2 linked regions of the Prochlorococcus marinus XMU1412 genome follow. The protein of the gene in region 2 interacts with the protein of the main gene of each other region in a pairwise test. Links are inferred from orthologs where the notes say so. Each region holds a gene or a part of one and is shown on either strand. Other genes may lie near its edges. The genes, in order: HA152_RS05730 and HA152_RS00375.

Region 1 (9,507 bases), on a different replicon or contig from region 2:
AAGAGATTTTGGACTTGATTTCCATCTTTTAGATCTTGAAACGATAAAAGAAATTTCTGAAAATTAGTACTCTATTCGTGGATCTAAATATGCGATTAAAATATCCACGAAGAGATTTAGAGAGACTATAAGCATAGAGGTAAAAATTACAATTCCTTGAACCAAGGTATAGTCTCTTTGAGAAATAGCTTCATGTAATCTTAAAGCTATACCTGGCCATGAAAAAGTCACCTCGAACAACAGTGCACCTCCTGCTAAAGAGGCCATAGTTAAGCCAGAAATAGTGACAATTGGCAGTAGAGCATTAGGCAATGCATGGTTTAAAAATATTTTTTTCCTCGATATTCCTCTACATATAGCAGCATTTACATAATCACTTTTTAATGTCTTATCAAAATTTACTCTTAATGAGCGGCTGAATATACCACTTAATAAAAAGCCAAGGGTAATAGAAGGGAGTGCGAGATGATAAAGACTATCTTTCAAGGCAATAATATTATTTGAAATAATACTATCTAAAACTAGAAAACCTGTAATTTGGGGTTGTTGCTGAAATATCGGAAATCTCCCTCCAATTGGGGAAATGTTAAAAAATACAGAAAATAATAATTGCGCTAACATTGCACCCCAAAAAGGAGGGATCGCATATGTAGCAATTCCTAATATTCTCGCAATATAATCAGTCTTTTTCCCTCTATTTCTTAAGCCAATTAATCCCAATGGGAATCCTATTAGTATGGCACTTAATATTGAAAAGAATCCAAGCTCAAGACTTGCAGGCAATGACTTTATAATAATATTAAAGACCGGCTCTTGGGTACTAAGAGATTGGCCAAAATCTAAGTTCAATATATTTTTAATATATGAAAAATATTGATTTATTAAAGGTTGATTTAGCCCCAATTTATTTCTTAGAAATTCCCTAGAAACCTCATCTGCACCAGATCCAAGTATGGCATCGACAGGATCGCCGGGAGCAACTCTTAATAAAATAAAAACTAATGAAGAAATTATCCATAACATTATCGGTATTAATGAAATTTTTAATAAGGAATAATTTAGGAGTTTATTGAAATTTCTACTCATTAATTAACTCAAGATCACTCAATGAAATTATTCCTGCGCCATTAAAAATAGGTTTTGATATTTTATTTTGTGACCATGCTTTTTGAGAGGAGATCCAAATAGGAATATAAGGTATTGAACTTGCTGCTATTTTTTCAATTTCAACAAGTTTTTCTAATCTTTTAATTCCACTTATTTTTTCACTCTCAAGAAATAAACTTTCCACTTTATTAGATCCCCAAAAACTACCGCTGTAAACTGATTCTCCTTTTTTACATATGCCATCAACTATTTCATTACAACTTAAAAGAGGGGTAAGATAAGCCTCTGGATCTGAATAAGCCCCAGTCCAATCGAGAAGAACTGCCGTATAAATTCCTAAACTTAGATTCTTATAAACTGTTGTAGATTCAACCCCATTGAGTTCAATATCAATACAATCTTTCAAATAATTTTTAATTTCTTCTTGCCATGTTAGAGCAATAAGCTTGTCAGCTGGTACATTCGATCTATAAGTAAGGGGTATTTTAAGAATATTTCCATTGCAATAATTTTCTTTTTGCAATAACTTTCTCGCTTCTAAATAATCATATTTAGGCCACAGTTCTTGATTATCTTTTTTTAATATCGGAGGAATAATTGATCTAGATGGCTTCCTTAATCCATAACTTACTTTCTCACTAATCAATTTTCTATTAAGACTTTTTGCCAAAGCCAGTCTTAAATTAAGATTACTTAAGGGATAAGAACTAGTTTTGAGGCTTATAAAACTTAATTCAGTGAAAGGGCTATTACCTTCATTAAACTGTTTATTTTTGCTTAAATCATTTAAACTTTTTCTCTGACTATCATCAATTGAATTTGATAAAAGCACGTCAATTTGTTTACTTTTTAAAGCCCCAAAAAGAGAGGACGAATTTGAATATCCCACAAAATTAAGACCGTTATTTAAAGGCTTTTCACCCCAATAATTCAAATATGGATCAATTGATTGAACTTCATTAGAAAAACTGGTCAGCACATACTTGCCGGTACCAACAAATTTTTCATTTAGAAACTTATCAGAATATTGTTTGTAAAATGTAGGAGATATTGGAGTTAAATTTACTGATGTGAGTAAACCATTTAAAGAACTTGATGGTTTATTCAAATTTATTATGACTGAATATTCACTTGGCGTTTCTATTGATTTAATCTTATTTCCTAAAATATAGTTCATCGTTCCAATTCTTTTGAATCTATCAAAGGTAAACTTCATAGCATTTGAGTTAAATGGAGTTCCATCGTGAAAAAAAACATTCTTTCTTAAATTGATTGTTATTTGAAGTCTATCCTTTGAAATAACTGGCATCCCCGAGGCCAATTCAGGTATTAATTCTCCGTTAGAATTTAATTCATATAATGTGTCTCCAAGAGAACTGATTAATTGAATTGCTTTAAGAGTATTTGCTCTAGCTGGATCTAAAGATTCAATTTTTCCAGAACTTGCTACTATGATTTTTTTAGATATTCTTTTTGAGCCGCAAGAATTCTGTAAAAAAGAAATTAAAATTATAAATATTGATAAAACAATTTTTTTTTTCATATTTCCTTAGTTCTTAATTATCCTGAAGAATTATTTGAGCAGAAAATTTGTAAGGTTATTTCACTAATTTCTAAAGCAAATGTTTTTTTAGAATTACAAGCAAAAGGCCACTCTCTCACCCAACAAATTTCATTACCTCTATTTAAACCAATTACTTGAAAAGTCTTATTGCTATTTTTAATTTTTACACAAGCACCTTTATATAGGTTTTCAGAAAAAACTAAATTATCTTCATTATTATTATCTAATAGTTTTGAATGAATCATTAAGGTGCTAAAACCAAACACTTACTTTCTTCGGTTTACCAAGCTATAAGGAAATTTGCAAACTATTTTTTTAAATACAACTTAATTGACTTGCAATAATATTGACTTCATTTAGCGAATTTATTTCATCTTTCGATCTCTCAAAATCTCCATTATTCACCTCATGAGTAATAACGACAATTTCAGCTTTGTCCTCACTAGCATCAAGTTGAACAATTGATTCGATTGATACATTATTCTTTCCAAAAATATCTCCAATCTTTCCTATGACACCTGGACTATCAAGACAAATAATTCTAAGGTAATTTTTTTTATTTATTTGTGAAGAATTTATTATATGGCAGTTTCTCCAGAAATCAAAAGATAATAATGGATCGATTGAATTATTATTTTTTACTGAGGCAGCATGCAGATTTAATATATCTGATACTACTGATGCTGCAGTTGGGCCACTCCCTGCACCTGGACCATATAACATTATTTCTCCAAGAGGATCAGCCTCAATCAATAAGGCATTATTAACTCCCTTAACTGTTGACAATGGATGAGATTTTGGAATCAAAGAAGGTCCTACCCAAATATTTAAAGCGAGTGAATCATTACTATTAATTTGTCCCCTTTCGGAGAGCGCTAAAAGTTTTATTTCAAACCCTAATTTATTGGCATATTCGATATCCTTAAGATTAATTTTACTAATGCCCTCAGAATGAATCTCCTCTCTTTTAATTTTCCCTCCAAATGCAAGTTCACTAAGAATTGAAATCTTATCAGCTGCATCATGGCCCTCAACATCTGCAGTTGGATCAAATTCTGCATACCCAAGGCTTTGTGCCAGCTTTAAGGTCTCCTTGTAATCAGCTTTTTCATTTGTCATCTTTGAAAGAATAAAATTTGTTGTGCCATTTATTATCCCAACCATTTTTTTTACGCTATTACTTTTTAATGATCTTTTTAAGGGTTCGATTATAGGAATCCCCCCGCAAACTGCCGCCTCTGACAATATATAAACTCCTTCTTTGGATGCAGTTTTATATATTTCTTCTCCATATCTTGCCATAACTGCTTTATTTGCTGTAACAACAGATTTACCTAATTTTAATGATTTCAGAATAATATCTTTCGCCAAATCAATCCCACCCATTACTTCAACAATTACATCGATAGAGGGGTCATTAATTAATTTAAATGGATCATCAGTTAATAAATTATTATCTAGCTCAATATCCCGTTTTTTGTTGAGATCTTTTACTGCTATTTTTGCAACTTCTATTTCTTTTAGAATTGGATGTGAATCAACTTCAGAATTTAATATTTTATAAATCCCTGAACCTACAGTTCCAAAACCTACAATCCCAATTTTGCATTTTCTCATTTTTTATTTCTTTTAACTTTGAGTTTAATTTTATATTATTAGGCCTACAAAAATTCATTTGCTTGAGACTGCATTTTCAATAAAATGTTTAAAAAACCATTTGATCGTGAAGGAGTTAAGCTTGCTTTCAAACCAGTATCTTCTATAAATTTCTTATCTATTTCAACAACTTCATTTGGTGTTAACTCATTCAATCCACTTATTAGAAAGGCCAACAAACCCTTTGTTATAAGAGCATCAGAGTATCCTTCCCAAAATAATTTACCAGCTTTAATAGTTGCTTTAACAAAAACTTCTGAAACACATCCCTTAACTTTATTTTCTTCAACAAGGATTTCACTATGTGGTTCTTTCAATTTTTTGCCTAACCACAAAATGTATTCATATTTTCTTTTTGGATCTTCTGATTTCTTCAGCTTTTCTACTAATTTTGATAAATTATTGTATTTTTCCTGATTTTCCATTTTAAAAAACTATAAATTAATCACTTTATGAATCTTTTATTATACAAATATTTCTTTTTCTGTGATAAAGCCCGATAAAGGAATATCCCATTCAGCTCTGGTCAATGGAATCGTACTTACACAATTAGAAGTTAATACTCCAATGCATGGAACATTTCTCCAATCATTATCTCTCCTTAATTTATCAAAATAACCACCTCCATAACCTAATCTTGTTAAATTTTTATCAACGGAAAGACATGGTACAAATATCATGCTTATCTGCGAATGACTTAAAGGGGAAGAATTATTGGGACTTAGTATTCCCTCAGAATCTTTGGTAAGAGGTTTTTCGTCCCATGGATAAAATAACAAATCTTTTTCATCTTTACATCTAGGCAAAGCTAAAGTAAATTTTTTCTTGAGACCTCTTATATCAACTTCATTTTTTAGAGGCCAATATATGGCTATGTAACCAATATTTTTATATCCATTAACAATTGAATCAATATATAATCTTACATTCTTTTCTACATTTTCTCTTTGATTAAGAGACATCCCATCTCTTAGTTTTCTAAACGTATCCCTCTCCAATTTCTTATTTTCAAAGATCGTCATATTAAATTTTCAGTTAAAACCATCTTCATTTAGTTTTGTAAGTGCTATAGCCAATGCATCTGCTGAATCATCAGGTTTTGGAGGTTTGTTAAGGTCTAAGTTATACATAACAGCATCAAGAATATCTTTCTTAGATGCCTTTCCAGACCCAGCAATTGTTAATTTTATGTGAGCAGGTGAATACTCACTAACGTGAATTTTTTTTGAGGCCAATACCATCATAATCACGCCTCTAGCCTGCACCACACTAATGGTAGTGCTTGACCTGTAAAAGAAAAATTTTTCTACTGCCGCTGCAGTTGGGTTCCAATGATTTATTAATTCATTAAGATCTTGGAATATCTCATAAAGTCTTTCTTCTTCTTTTTTATCTTTACCTGTCTCAATAACGCCGCAATCTAATAATATCTTTCTTTCATTTTTTATCTCAATTATTCCATAACCAACTCTAGCTAATCCAGGGTCAATCCCAATTATTCTCACTGTTATTAAGCTTCAGCAGACAATTGAAATTTTGAAAGATTTTCTTTTTCATCTAAATCAAATACTTTACAAAAAGCTTGAATAACTCTTTCACCTGAATCAACTTGTTCTAAGGGATCTTTTCTAAGTCTATGTCTTAAAGAACAAGAAATAACCCTTGCTATGTCATCTTCTTGCACTTCAGTTCTGCCCTCAAATGCTGCAATTGCTCTTGCAGACCTATTTGTAACAATATCTCCACGTAAACCATCCACATCTAGTTCTCCGCAAATTGCAGAAATATTCAATCTTAGGTCATCGTCCATTTTAACAGAATTTAATATTTCTTGTGCTTTAATTACTTTTTGTTGAAGTTCATCTTGTTGTTTCTCAACACTCAATGAAAACTCATCAGGATTATCGTCGAAAGAAGTTCTTTGATCAACTACTTGAACTCTTAATTCGGCATCTCTAACAGTCTTAACTTCAACACTCATTCCAAATCTGTCCAATAATTGAGGCCTTAATTCACCTTCTTCTGGATTTCCTGAACCAATAAGGACAAACCTCGCAGGATGTCGGACTGAGACCCCCTCCCTTTCAACTGTATTCCATCCGGAGGCGGCCGAATCTAAAAGTACATCAACTAAATGATCATCAAGTAAATTCACTTCATCAACGTATAGTAAACCCCTATTGGCTTTTGCTAATAGACCGGGTTCGAATGCCTTAACACCTTCGCTCAAAGCCTTCTCTATATCAATGGTTCCACAAAGCCTGTCTTCAGTAGCCCCTAAAGGCAAGTCAACCATAGGTACTTGTTTTTGAATACCCTCTAGATTTTCTCCTTGAGTAATTTTTTCCAAAACTTCTTTACTTTGTAAATCAGGATCGACTAGTGAACTATTATATGGATCGTCTTTAACAACATCGATTGCAGGCAACAAATCAGCTAAGGCTCTGATTGTAGTAGACTTTCCAGTCCCTCTATCACCCATTATCATTACTCCACCAATTCTTGGATCAATAACATTTAACAAGAGAGCCAATTTCATTTCTTCTTGACCAATTACTGCGGTAAAAGGAAAAACTCTTCTTTTCTTTGTTGTAGGCACAGTTTTAGTTTTCTTAAATATTCAAATAATCAATAGATGTTACTTCAGAAAATGTTTTTAGTAAATATCCATATCAAATTAAAACAAGAAGTGAATAGTAATTAATCAAGTTTATACTTACTTATTTTTTTTTGAATTGTTCAAAAACCAGTTTATTTGATGGACAATTCCTCTTAAAACATTTATTTCGTGCATTGATGTATTTGCCCTCAAAATAAAATTCTTAAATTTACTGATTTTTGCCTTGGAGGTATGTTTTAAAAGATATCCAACTCGCAAAAGCATTTCTTCTATCTCCACAAATGTATCATGTATTTCTTTCGATGATGCTAAGTTAAAAACTTTTAATTCATTTTTTAAATTCTTCTTAGAAGACTTATTTAATTCATACAAAACTATTGAAACAGCGTGAGAAAGATTTAATGAAGGATTATTCTCAGAAGTTGGAATATTAAAAGTTTTATTTGCTAAAAGCAATTCACTGTTAGTTAAACCTCTATCTTCTCTTCCGAATATAATTGCTAAATTATTAATCTTCTTAAAAGATAAAGTCCAATCAAATATATCTTCAGAAGATACAAAAAATGAATCTTTATTTACATCAATCCTTCCACAAGATGCTAGAACCAAATCACAATCAAAAATTGCTTTTTGAAGATCATCAAAAACCATACAATGTTTAAGAAATTTTTGACCTTTAAGAGCCATTTTTTTTGCTTCTAAAGAAAATATGTCGCATTTAGGAGAAACAATTCTTAATTCATCAACTTCAAAATTACTGCATAATCTAGCAACGCTTCCTACATTTAAAGGGCCATTTGGTTCAACTAAAATTACCTTTAAATTAGAAAAATTTTTTCTCAAAATCATTCAAGGCTATGAAGATATTTTAATAAATTGGACATATTTACAGGATCAATTTCAAAACTTGGCATAGGAGGAGTCAATCCTCCAGTAACTTGTTTTATTATCTCTTTATCATTAAGACGTTGAGTTATTGAGTGTAAGTCTGGCCCCACTAATCCTCTTGCTGTAATTCCATGACATCCAACACAATTTATCTTAAAAAGAGCATCTCCTTCCTCGGCAGAGCCATTAAGTTCAAGAGTCTCAATAATATATTTGTTATTTTCATGATGATTTATGAGAAATATTGAAAAACAAATAAATAAAACTCCAAATACAACAAAAACAATTTTTAAGAATTCTCTCTTAAAGTCTCTTTCTGCTGCAGTTGATGAAGATGTTGACACAAAAAATAGTCTCTATGTAACAATTGTGAGTAAGAAATTCAAAAAAGGCAAAAAATGATCGAGCCTCTTCTATGTGGAATTGTTTTAGGTTTAGTTCCAATAACTCTTCTTGGATTATTCGTTAGTGCATGGAATCAATACAGAAGAGGCTCAGGGATGCTGGACATTGATTAAAAATGTTAATCTTGACTGTCCATAATTCCTTACATCTATAGTTTCCCACAAAGTACTTTTTTTAATAAATAGATTTGGAGAATGTTCACAAATAACTGTTGAATTTTTTTTTAAAAGATTACATTTAAATATTTGATTTAAAACTAATTCATGGAAATCCACATCGTATGGAGGATCTAGATAAACAAAATCAAATTTTAATTTGTTAAAGTCCATATTCCTAGATGATAAGTTTCTCTCATAATTAGGTTTTGTCCATTTCAAAACGTCTTTACATATAACTTCTATATCATTTCTCCTATTCTCTACATTCTCCAACGAGAGTAAATTTTCTATGCAAATTTTTGAGTTGATTTTGTTTTTTTCAATTGCAATTATTTTGCTTGCCCCATGATTATAGGCTTCACAAGAAATGGCCCCTGTTCCACTAAATAAATCTAACCAGTTACTATTTTCAACCCTTCTGTTCAATATATTGAATATGGCCTCTCTCACTCTCAAAGTTGTAGGTCTGGTATAAGAATTATTTGGACTTTGGAGTTTTTTACCACCTATTAATCTTAAGTTAGTCTTCATTCCTAAACATCTCTTATTGAATATTACTCAACCATCTTCTCAAAAGTTTTTCGCCGGTTTTTCCAGATTTTTCTGGATGAAATTGACAGGCCAATAAATTATCATTCTCAATCATTGCAGTTAATTTTTCAGAGCCATAATCAACCTGAGCTGCAATAATATTTAAGTCATCTGGGATTGCATGATAGGAATGTACAAAATAGACCCAATTATTTAATTCTTCTAACTCTAATAATGTATTTGGTTTAGTAGGTAAAAGTTGGCACCAACCCATGTGTGGGATTCTTTGGTTAACAATTGTGGGTATTTTTTGTATTTTTCCTTTTAAAATCCCTAGCCCTTGAACTTTTCCTTCATCACTAGATTCAAAAAGGAGTTGGAGACCTAAACATATCCCAAAAAAGGACTTCCCACTTTTAATCCAATTTTTCAAATCAGTAATCAAATCAGTGTTTATGAGATTATTCATTGCTGGATCAAATGATCCAACCCCAGGAAGTATTATCGCCTTACAAAGCTTCGAATCATTAAAGTTTTTAATCAATATAATTTCTTCTCCAAGACTTTCTAGAGATTTT
Region 2 (9,741 bases):
TCTTTTTTTCAACCCTATTGGATAAGTGAAACACATTTGGTATGTTCTGAAGATAGTTCTGGATGGTGGAACTTATTGTTTTTAGATGTTAGTGAAATTGAGAATATTTTTATTAAGAAAAGAGTAGAGAGAAATTTGATTGAATATGGAGCGCCACAATGGGTCACTGGAATAGCATTCTTTTCAGGGACTATAGAAAATTTATTTTGTATAGCAAAAAAAGAAAATAGTTTAATAGTGGAACAATATAAAGATCTTGAATTTGTTAAAGAATTTTCTACTCCTTTTACCTCAATAAGTGATTTCAGTGTTTTTCGGAAAAAAGTTCTTTTAAAAGGTTATGGATCTGATTTTTTGGGAATTGTATTTGAAATTGATTGTGCAAAAAAAGTTTTATCAAGTTTTTCTGAGCAGATATTTTTTGATCATATAAAAGATTGTTCAAAACCTGAAACATTTTGGTTTAAAGGTTTTGAGGCTCAATCTACTCATTCTTTTCTTTATAAGCCGCTTGTTGAAAATTTTAGAAAGCCACCGCTCCTTGTTAGAGCACATAGCGGACCAACTTCATGTTTTGATGGATCATATAATTCTGAAGTTCAATATTGGACGTCGAAGGGATTTTTTGTTGCTGAAGTAAATTATGGAGGATCATCAGGATTTGGCAAAGCATATAGAGAGAGGTTGAATTATAAATGGGGTATTGTTGATTCTTATGATTGCAAAGCACTAGCTCTTGAATTGATTAAATCAAATCAAGTTGATAGTGAAAAAGTGGTAATTTTTGGGAATAGTGCTGGTGGGTTAACTGCCCTGAATTGTTTATTATATGGGTCCATTTTTACAGCGGCAATTTGTAAATATCCTGTTATTGATTTGAAGGATATGCATTACAACACTCATAGGTTTGAAAAAGATTATTTAAATTCTTTGGTTGGAAATTATGCAAAAAACCATGATGATTATATAAATAGATCACCGATAAATCATATTAACAAAATAAAAAAACCTATCTTATTGTTTCATGGAAAAAAAGATACAGTTATTTCTTATAAACAAACTTTAAAAATTCAAGAAATTTTGATTCAGAATAATAAATATTCAGAAGTTATTTTTTTTGATAATGAAGGTCATGGTTTTAGAAATATTGAAAATAAAGAAGTAGTAATGCAAAAATCTCAGGAATTTCTAAAAAATGCTTTGAATATTTAAGAATTGATTTTTAGAAAATCAATAGTATCTTTTAATTTTTCTATAAACATATCAATTTCTTCCTTATTGGTTGTGAAATTCATACTGATTCTGGCTGTTGATTTAATTCCAATGTATCTGTGAAGAGGTTGACAGCAATGGTGGCCACTTCTGATGCAAATTCCTTTTGAATCAAGAATTTCAGCAATATCATTTGAATGTATATTTTTTATATAAAAGGTGGCAAGTGAGGCTCTGTTTGGATCTATCTCCGGTGATGGACCTATGATTTCAATATTTTCTATTTGATTTAATTTTTCAAATAAATATTTAGTAATAGTCTTTTCATATTCATGAATTTCATTCAATCCAATATTGTTAATATAATTGATTGCTTCTGCAAGACCTATTGCTTCTGCGATGGCTGGAGTTCCGGCTTCAAATTTGTGTGGTAGCTCTGCCCAAGTACTTGTCTCTTCAAAAACATCTTGAATCATTTCGCCACCTCCAAAGAGAGGAGGAATTTTTTCTAGGATTTCTTTTCTTGACCAGAGGAAGCCAATACCTGTAGGACCGCATAGTTTATGTCCTGATCCAGCTAAAAAATCTATATTAAGATCAATCACATCCAGTTTTTGATGAGCCAAACTTTGGCATGCATCTATTAAAACTAAAGAACCTTTTTGTTTAGCTAATGTAGTTATTTCTTTTATTGGATTACAGCAACCTAGGGTATTACTAACATGTACTAGGCTAACAAGTTTAGTTCTAGATGTTAGTTTTGATTTAAAGTCGTCTATATCTAATTTCCCATCTTTATCTATACCTATAAATTTTAATTTGCATTTATTTTTTGCTGCAACCATTTGCCATGGAACAATATTGCTATGATGCTCCATTATTGATAAGAGAATTTCATCGTTTTCTTTTAATGAATATTCGCCCCATGATCTAGCTACTAGATTGATTGCCTCAGTAGCATTTCTTGTGAAAATAATTTCTTTTGTTGAATTCGCTTTTATATATTTGCTAATTAAATATCGTGCATTTTCAAATTCTTCTGTTGCTTTAGCACTTAATTGATGTGCCCCTCTATGTACATTGGCATTAAAGTTTTTGTAATATTCATCAATTTTTTTCAAGACTTGTATTGGTTTTTGTGTGGTCGCAGCATGGTCTAAATAAATAATTTGCTCATTACTTTTAAAGTTCTTATTTAAAAGAGGAAAGTCTTTCTTCGTTATTTCAGGAAAATTGTGAATCGTTTCCATTAATTCTCATTTAAAAGTTTATCAAGCAAATCCCATTTATCTTTTGAAATGGGAATAAATGAAAGTATTTCTTGAAAGTAAGAACTTAATTGTAGTTTACTTGCTTCTGTTAATGTGATCCCTCTTGTTCGCATATAAAAAAGTTCTTCTTCATTTAGTTGTGAAATTGTAGCTCCATGTTTGCATTTGACATCATCAGCAATTATTTCTAATTGAGGTTTGGTATCTATTTGTGCGAGATTTGATAAAAGTAAATTTCTGCTTAATTGGGAAGCATCAGTTCTCTGGGCAATTTTCGGAACTATTATTGAACCTTCAAATATTGCATGTGATTTATCATCAGCAAGTGATTTATTAATTTGATCTAGAAATCCATTTGGGCCATTAAATTCTATTTTTGTATAGGTTGAAATTTGCTCATCTTTTTTGGTTATTTGCATACCTTTGATATTTGTTTTAGCGTTTCCCGCAGATTGTTTAATACTAATTTCAAATCTCGCGTAATTGAATTTGAAATGTAAAGATCCTAAGTTGTATGCACTATTTTTTTGTTGTATTACATTGAGAGAATTTAATAGATTGGATCTGTTTTCACCGTAAGAAACAACACCATGATTTAAGGAACTATTTTCTTTCAAGCAAAAGAAAGTTGATTGAGATAATGAAGAGTTTTCTTTACAAAGATTTACTTGTAATAATTCAACATCACAATTATTTTCTAAAAATATTACTAGGGTTTTTGCGTTTAAAGCATTACTTGATGCATTACTAAAAATTTCAATAGGAGGAATTTTTGATCCATTTATTTTTAATCCCAAAATATTATTTTTACAACTTAAAGAAAGATTTAGTAGGTCACTCCAATTTTCGTTTTGCTGGAAAAAAGATATCTGTTCTTTGATATATTTTTGTAATTCATCCTCACTTAATTGCTGTATTGAATAATTTTTCTCTATTAATTTAATTTGGCAATTCTCACCAATTATTAACCTAATAGTACTTTGCGAATTTTTCGGGTATGGCATATCAAATTGTGAATTTTTTTCATTAACTGAATAATCTAAAAAGTTTGACAATTTTGATTTATTTGAAAGTCTCCATAGTTCACTTTTAGGATTAGGGAGAGGGGTTGATTGTAATTTATTAAGACAGATTTTTTGTATTTCTGTTAGGTTATCATCCGATTTATTTGTTTTTATTTTTTCAATAATTTTCATTTCTTTAGGTCTCTTTTATAAAGTTATCAGTCCATTCATACCCTTTTTCCTCAAGCTCTAGAGCAAGATCACTCTCACCAGTTTTTATGATTTGTCCGTCTGACATAACATGGACATAATTTGGTTTAATTTCATCTAATAATCTTTGATAGTGGGTAATAAGTATAATTCCAGTCTGTGCATTAGAAATTTTTTTAATTCCTGATGCCACTATTCTTAGAGCATCGATATCTAGACCAGAATCGGTCTCATCTAATATTGCTATCTTGGGCTCAAGCAAAGCCATTTGCAGAATCTCATTTCTTTTTTTTTCACCTCCAGAAAAGCCTTGATTTACACTCCTTGATAGGAATGCGTGATCCATTTTCACAATTTCTAACTTTTCTTTAACTAATTCTTCAAAATCAAAAGTATCCAATTCTTCTTTGTTGAGGAATTTCCTTCTAGCATTAGTTGAAACTCTAAGAAACTCAAGATTACTTACACCTGGAATCTCAATTGGATATTGGAAACCAAGAAAAATTCCTGATTGAGATCTCTCTTCAGGTTCTAGAGAGTTGATGTTTTCACCTAAAAATTTTATGTCGCCATTTGTAATACTATATGAGGGATGTCCTGCAATGATTTTCGAAAGAGTACTTTTGCCACATCCATTTCTTCCCATAATGGCATGGATTTCTCCAGGATAGACAGTAAGTGAAACCCCTTTTAAAATTGGAAGATTATCAGTAGATGCAGAGAGATTTTCAACTTCTAAAATTGGGTCTGATTCTTTCATTTTACTTTGCATTTCAGTTTAGAAATTGATAAATTAACCTACTGATCCCTCTAGTTTAAGTGCCAGTAACTTATCTGCTTCAGCAGCAAATTCCATAGGTAATTGATTAAATACATCTCTGCAAAAACCGCTGACCATCATAGATACTGCCTCCTCAAATTCTATACCTCTGCTTTGGAGATAAAAAAGTTGGTCTTCTGAGATTCTACATGTGCTTGCTTCATGCTCAATTTCAGAATTGGGTTGTTGAGATTTGATGTAAGGGAATGTATTTGCAGTAGCTTGATCCCCTATTAACATTGAATCACATTGACTGTAATTTCTTGATCCTGTAGCTTTCGTTCCCATTTTGACAAGACCTCTGTAGCTATTTTTTGAGTTCCCTGCACTAATACCTTTGCTAACAATAGTTGATTTGGTCTTAGGACCAATATGGATCATTTTTGTGCCGGTATCTGCTTGCTGTCGATTATTGGTGAGAGCCACTGAATAAAATTCTCCTACAGATTCTTCCCCTAAAAGAAGACAGCTAGGATATTTCCATGTAATTGCAGACCCTGTTTCAACTTGAGACCAGCTAATTTTACTTCTCTTACCTAAACATTTTCCTCTCTTGGTGACAAAATTAAAAATTCCGCCAATACCTTCTTCATCACCAGCATACCAATTTTGCACTGTTGAATATTTTATTGAGGCGTCGTCTAATGCTACAAGCTCTACAACTGCTGCATGTAGGGTATTAGTATCAAACATTGGAGCTGTACAACCTTCCAAATAACTTACAGAACTTGATTCTTCAGCAATGATTAGTGTTCTTTCGAATTGCCCTGAATCTCCACTATTAATTCTGAAGTAGGAAGATAGATCCATAGGGCAGGTAACACCTTTTGGGATATAGACAAAAGAACCATCACTAAAAACTGCAGAATTTAGTGCTGCAAAGTAATTATCACTAGCTGGAACCACTGTACCTAAATATTTTTCAATCAAATCCGCATGATTTTTTACTGCTTCACTAATTGAGCAAAATATAACTCCATGTTCAGCAAGTTCTTCTCTAAAAGTTGTGGCTATGGAAACACTATCAAAGACAGCATCTACTGCTACATTTGTGAGTTTTTTTTGCTCTGTGAGGGGTATTCCTAATTTGTCAAAAGTCTCAAGAAGTTTGGGATCAACTTCATCTAAGCTAGAAATTTTCTCTTTTCGCTTAGGAGCAGAGTAATAAATAATATCTTGATAATCAATTTTTTTATATCCTAATGCTGCCCAGTCAGGCTCTTTCATTTTTTGCCATTTTTTAAAGGCTTTTAATCTAAAATCAAGAAGAAATTTTGGCTCTTCTTTTTTCAGTGAAATTAATTTTATGATATCTTCATTTAATCCCTTTTCTATTTTTTCAGTTTCAATATCAGTAACGAAACCATATTTGTAAGGCTCTTTTACTACATCTTTAACTAAATTTTCGTTGACCATGTTATCAAGAATAACTTATTACAATTAGCTTTATATACTCTAACGAAAGATCCCCCCAATATTGAGTTTTTTTCCTTTATTAAAACTAAAAATTAATGTCTAATCATCTTGATCCCTTGTCTAACCCATTAAACATAGAAACTATTCAAGAAATTGATAATCTTGATCTACCCATAATGCAGAAACATCATTTAAGAATACTCGCTCATTGCCTTCAGATTTTAAAAATTATCAATGTAGATAGTAGTTTGGAATATCAAAATAAAAATCCCCTGAGAGAATGGTGTGATAACCAATCCAAAAAATTTGATGATAAAAAATTTAGTGATCTTTTTTATGAGCAGTTAGAATCCACTTCGAAAACATTAAGTACTTTTTCAAAAAAAATAGGTAAAAGTATTGAGGATTTAGAGATAGATGATTTAGTACTTCTGGTGGAACAACGCTGAATTCTCATTTATTTAACTGATCCCGAAGAAAAAATATATTTTTGTTGAGTCGTTAACAAATTCAGGTAATAAAATTTAAAAAAAAAGAAAATTAATTCACATTTTAAAAAGATCTGAAAATTAATTAATTTCTTTGATACCAACTGTTTTGAAGAGAAATATCAATTTTGAGAATTTTTTAGTAGTCAGAGGATCCTGACGACAGGCCAAAAAGACACACAATTCCTAAAAAAAAAGAACATACTGATCCCAAACAAAAACGGAGAATTTAAAGTGGCTGATGGGATCATGAATAAAGATCAATTACTCTCACTAACCCTCAGACAATTACGTCAAGAAGCAAGTAAATTATCGGTTCCGCTGTATAGTCGCAAAACAAAAGCTGTTTTAGTTGATTTAATACTTAAATATCAAGAAAAATCTACAATAAAAGAATATACTGCACCTCCTGAGTCTAAATCTGAAGAAACTTCTGAGTCCAATACTTTCAAGAGTACTGAAGAAGTTAAAACAAATGTAGTTTTCCTACCCCGGGATCCAGATTGGGCTTATGTTTTTTGGCAAATATCTGACGCAGATAGAGTTAAAGCACAATCTTTGGGAGCCAATAAATTATGTTTACGATTATTTGATGCATCAGGTTCTCAAGGAAGCAACTTGAATCAAGGAACACTAAGGGAGATAACAGTTGATAGTTACAGTACCGAGTGGTACTTGCCAATCCCACTTGCAGATAGAGATTATAAAGTTGAATTAGGTTACAAATATGGTTTTAACTGGATGTCATTGGCATTCTCTTCGATAAGCCATGTTCCTGGGTCACATCCTTCTGAGCAAATTCTTGATAAATTTGTACCATTTAATTTAGATTCTACTTCTGAATCAATTCCAGATATTTCTAATCCTGTTGTTTCAGAACAAAATGGTATGCATGAAAGGTTATACCAAGCAGCAACAAACATTCCTCTCAGAAGAAAAGTTGGTTCTGAAGAATTTATGGAAAACCTAAATTCAACAAATCTCAATGATAATCTTACAGACTCAGGTGTTGGTAAATGGTCATCAGGTTTAAATGATTCTGGAAGTGGAATTGTTAAGAATAGATCTTTTTGGCTTGTTGCTGATGCTGAATTAATTGTTTATGGAGCTACAGAGCCTTCTGCAAAACTTACAATAGGTGGAGAAGATGTACCTCTTGCTGCAGATGGTACTTTTAGAATTCAAGTTCCATTTAGAGACGGGACTCAAAAATATGATATTAAAGCTGTTGATGTATCAGGTGAGCAAGAAAAAAGTATATCAATGAAATTTGATAGAACTACACCACTTGACGATACTAATGAAAAAGATAATGCTGAGACTGAATGGTTTTAATAAATTAAATTAATGTTGAAAAAAATTGTAGCTTTTACTCCATTGTTTGGGGCATTAACGTTTCCACTAATAGTTCCAATTACAATTTCTAAATTTGGTGTTAACTATGGAATCCTTAGTGCATTATTAATTTCTTCCTTATGGTTTATCGCTATGTTAAGAACTTCCGAAATGCCTCATTAATTTAGTTAGATTTTTGGAAGTCTCTTAAAAATATGAATCAAGTTAGTGTAATTAATATCAATTCTCCTTTTTTAGATCAAAAACCAGGCACCTCTGGATTAAGAAAAAGTACTTTAAAGTTTCAGGAAGAACATTATCTAGAAATTTTTATTGAAGCAATTTTACAATCATTAGAAGATTTAAAAGGTTCAACATTAGTTGTTGGTGGTGATGGCAGATATGGCAATATCGAAGCAATAGAAAAAATTGTCCAAATATGCATCGCTCATAAAGTTCAAAAGGTGATTGTTCCAAAATACGGTTTATTATCTACTCCTGCGACATCACATTTAATTAGAAAAGAAAAAGCTATTGGTGGAATTATTCTTTCTGCAAGCCATAATCCTGGTGGTATTGATGGCGACTTTGGAGTGAAATTGAATATCTCTAATGGTGGCCCAGCTCCTGAGATAATTACTAATAAGATTTTCAAGGCTTCACAATTACTTACTAGTTATAAAATCTGTAAAATTCAACTACCTGATTTTAGTGAATATGGAACTTATCCTTACGACGAAACTACCTTAGAAATTATTGATGGATTAACAGATTATTCTAATTTGATGGAGAAAATTTTTGACTTTGATCAAATTAGTGATTTTTTAAAAAAAGACTTCTCTTTAATCTTTGATGCAATGAATGCGGTTACAGGCCCATATGCAAAAAATATTTTTGTTGAAAAAATGGGTCTTGGACCTGATTGTGTCATGAATGGTAACCCGTTAAAAGATTTTGGAGGTTTACATCCTGATCCTAATCTTACTTACGCATCCCACTTGGCTGATTTGTTATTAAATAAAAAATCTTATAGTTTTGGTGCTGCATGCGATGGTGATGGAGATAGAAATATGATTTTAGGAAGTGGATGTTTTGTAAATCCTAGTGATAGCCTAGCAGTTATCACTGCTAACACAAAATGTGTCCCTGGTTATAAAGATGGTATTACAGGTGTGGCACGATCCATGCCAACCAGTTCAGCGGTTGATAATGTTGCTCGAGCATTAAATATACCTTGTTTCGAGACACCTACTGGCTGGAAGTTTTTTGGAAATCTTTTAGATTCTAATTTAATTACTTTATGTGGAGAAGAAAGTTTTGGAACAGGTAGTAATCATGTGAGAGAGAAAGATGGACTATGGGCAGTTTTGTATTGGTTACAAGTTTTAGCTGAGAAAAAATGTTCGGTAAGTGATTTGATGCAGAATCATTGGAAACAATTTGGTAGGAATTATTATTCAAGACATGATTATGAGGCAATTCCATCAAATATTGCTAATCAAATCTTTGGTAATCTAACTTCTATGCTCGAAAATTTAAAAGGAAATATTTTTGCTAGCCATTTAGTTAAAGTTGCAGATAACTTTTCATATTTAGATCCCGTTGATAATTCCATAAGTGAAAATCAAGGGTTAAGATTAGTCCTTGATGATAATTCTCGAGTAATTGTTCGCCTTTCTGGAACTGGAACTAAGGGTGCAACATTAAGACTTTACTTTGAGAAATTTTTCGATCCTCAACAGAATCTTTCGTTAAATCCTCAGATCGCTTTGAAACCTCTAATTGATGATTTAGATGCTTTATTGAATATTTCAAAACTTACTCAAATGGAAACTCCTACAGTAATTACATAGAATTGAAAGTAATGATTTTTTGATTTTTATTTATATGCATTCAGAAAATTTATTTACTAATTATTCTCAAATAGAAAACAATGCACCTTTGGCAGATAAATTAAGACCAAAGAATTTGGAAGATTTTTTCGG

Evidence for each region.
Region 1: the proteins of HA152_RS00375 (region 2) and HA152_RS05730 interact in binary tests that used the Escherichia coli proteins (3 or more experiments, as listed by UniProt). The link is inferred for Prochlorococcus marinus XMU1412 from one-to-one orthologs.

Annotation. Positions count from the first base shown.
Region 1 is NZ_JAAORJ010000002.1:491,263-500,769, forward strand. Bases 3,043-5,808 are described here. They hold HA152_RS05730 (SufE family protein), read right to left. Parts: upstream 4,753-5,808; coding sequence 4,333-4,752; downstream 3,043-4,332. Other genes in these bases: HA152_RS05725 (homoserine dehydrogenase), read right to left, coding at 3,043-4,288; HA152_RS05735 (5-formyltetrahydrofolate cyclo-ligase), read right to left, coding at 4,792-5,349; ruvC (crossover junction endodeoxyribonuclease RuvC), read right to left, coding at 5,359-5,808. Outside these bases: HA152_RS05705 (alpha/beta fold hydrolase), read left to right, coding at 1-67; HA152_RS05710 (ABC transporter permease), read right to left, coding at 64-1,086; HA152_RS05715 (ABC transporter substrate-binding protein), read right to left, coding at 1,079-2,650; HA152_RS05720 (hypothetical protein), read right to left, coding at 2,668-2,916; more of HA152_RS05725, read right to left, coding at 2,987-3,042; more of ruvC, read right to left, coding at 5,809-5,832; bchI (magnesium chelatase ATPase subunit I), read right to left, coding at 5,838-6,926; HA152_RS05750 (RNA methyltransferase), read right to left, coding at 7,044-7,796; HA152_RS10130 (cytochrome c), read right to left, coding at 7,793-8,179; petG (cytochrome b6-f complex subunit V), read left to right, coding at 8,234-8,353; 16S rRNA (guanine(966)-N(2))-methyltransferase RsmD, read right to left, coding at 8,330-8,929; imidazole glycerol phosphate synthase subunit HisH, read right to left, coding at 8,943-9,507. UniProt on the Escherichia coli protein: Participates in cysteine desulfuration mediated by SufS. Cysteine desulfuration mobilizes sulfur from L-cysteine to yield L-alanine and constitutes an essential step in sulfur metabolism for biosynthesis of a variety of sulfur-containing biomolecules.
Region 2 is NZ_JAAORJ010000001.1:73,160-82,900, forward strand. What follows is about bases 336-3,335. They hold HA152_RS00375 (SufS family cysteine desulfurase), read right to left. Parts: upstream 2,463-3,335; coding sequence 1,209-2,462; downstream 336-1,208. Other genes in these bases: HA152_RS00370 (alpha/beta hydrolase family protein), read left to right, coding at 336-1,212; HA152_RS00380 (SufD family Fe-S cluster assembly protein), read right to left, coding at 2,462-3,335. Also shown: more of HA152_RS00370, read left to right, coding at 1-335; more of HA152_RS00380, read right to left, coding at 3,336-3,679; Fe-S cluster assembly ATPase SufC, read right to left, coding at 3,684-4,469; Fe-S cluster assembly protein SufB, read right to left, coding at 4,491-5,933; HA152_RS00395 (hypothetical protein), read left to right, coding at 6,029-6,382; HA152_RS00400 (DUF4912 domain-containing protein), read left to right, coding at 6,656-7,756; HA152_RS00405 (hypothetical protein), read left to right, coding at 7,769-7,939; HA152_RS00410 (alpha-D-glucose phosphate-specific phosphoglucomutase), read left to right, coding at 7,972-9,609; HA152_RS00415 (replication-associated recombination protein A), read left to right, coding at 9,644-9,741. UniProt on the Escherichia coli protein: Cysteine desulfurases mobilize the sulfur from L-cysteine to yield L-alanine, an essential step in sulfur metabolism for biosynthesis of a variety of sulfur-containing biomolecules.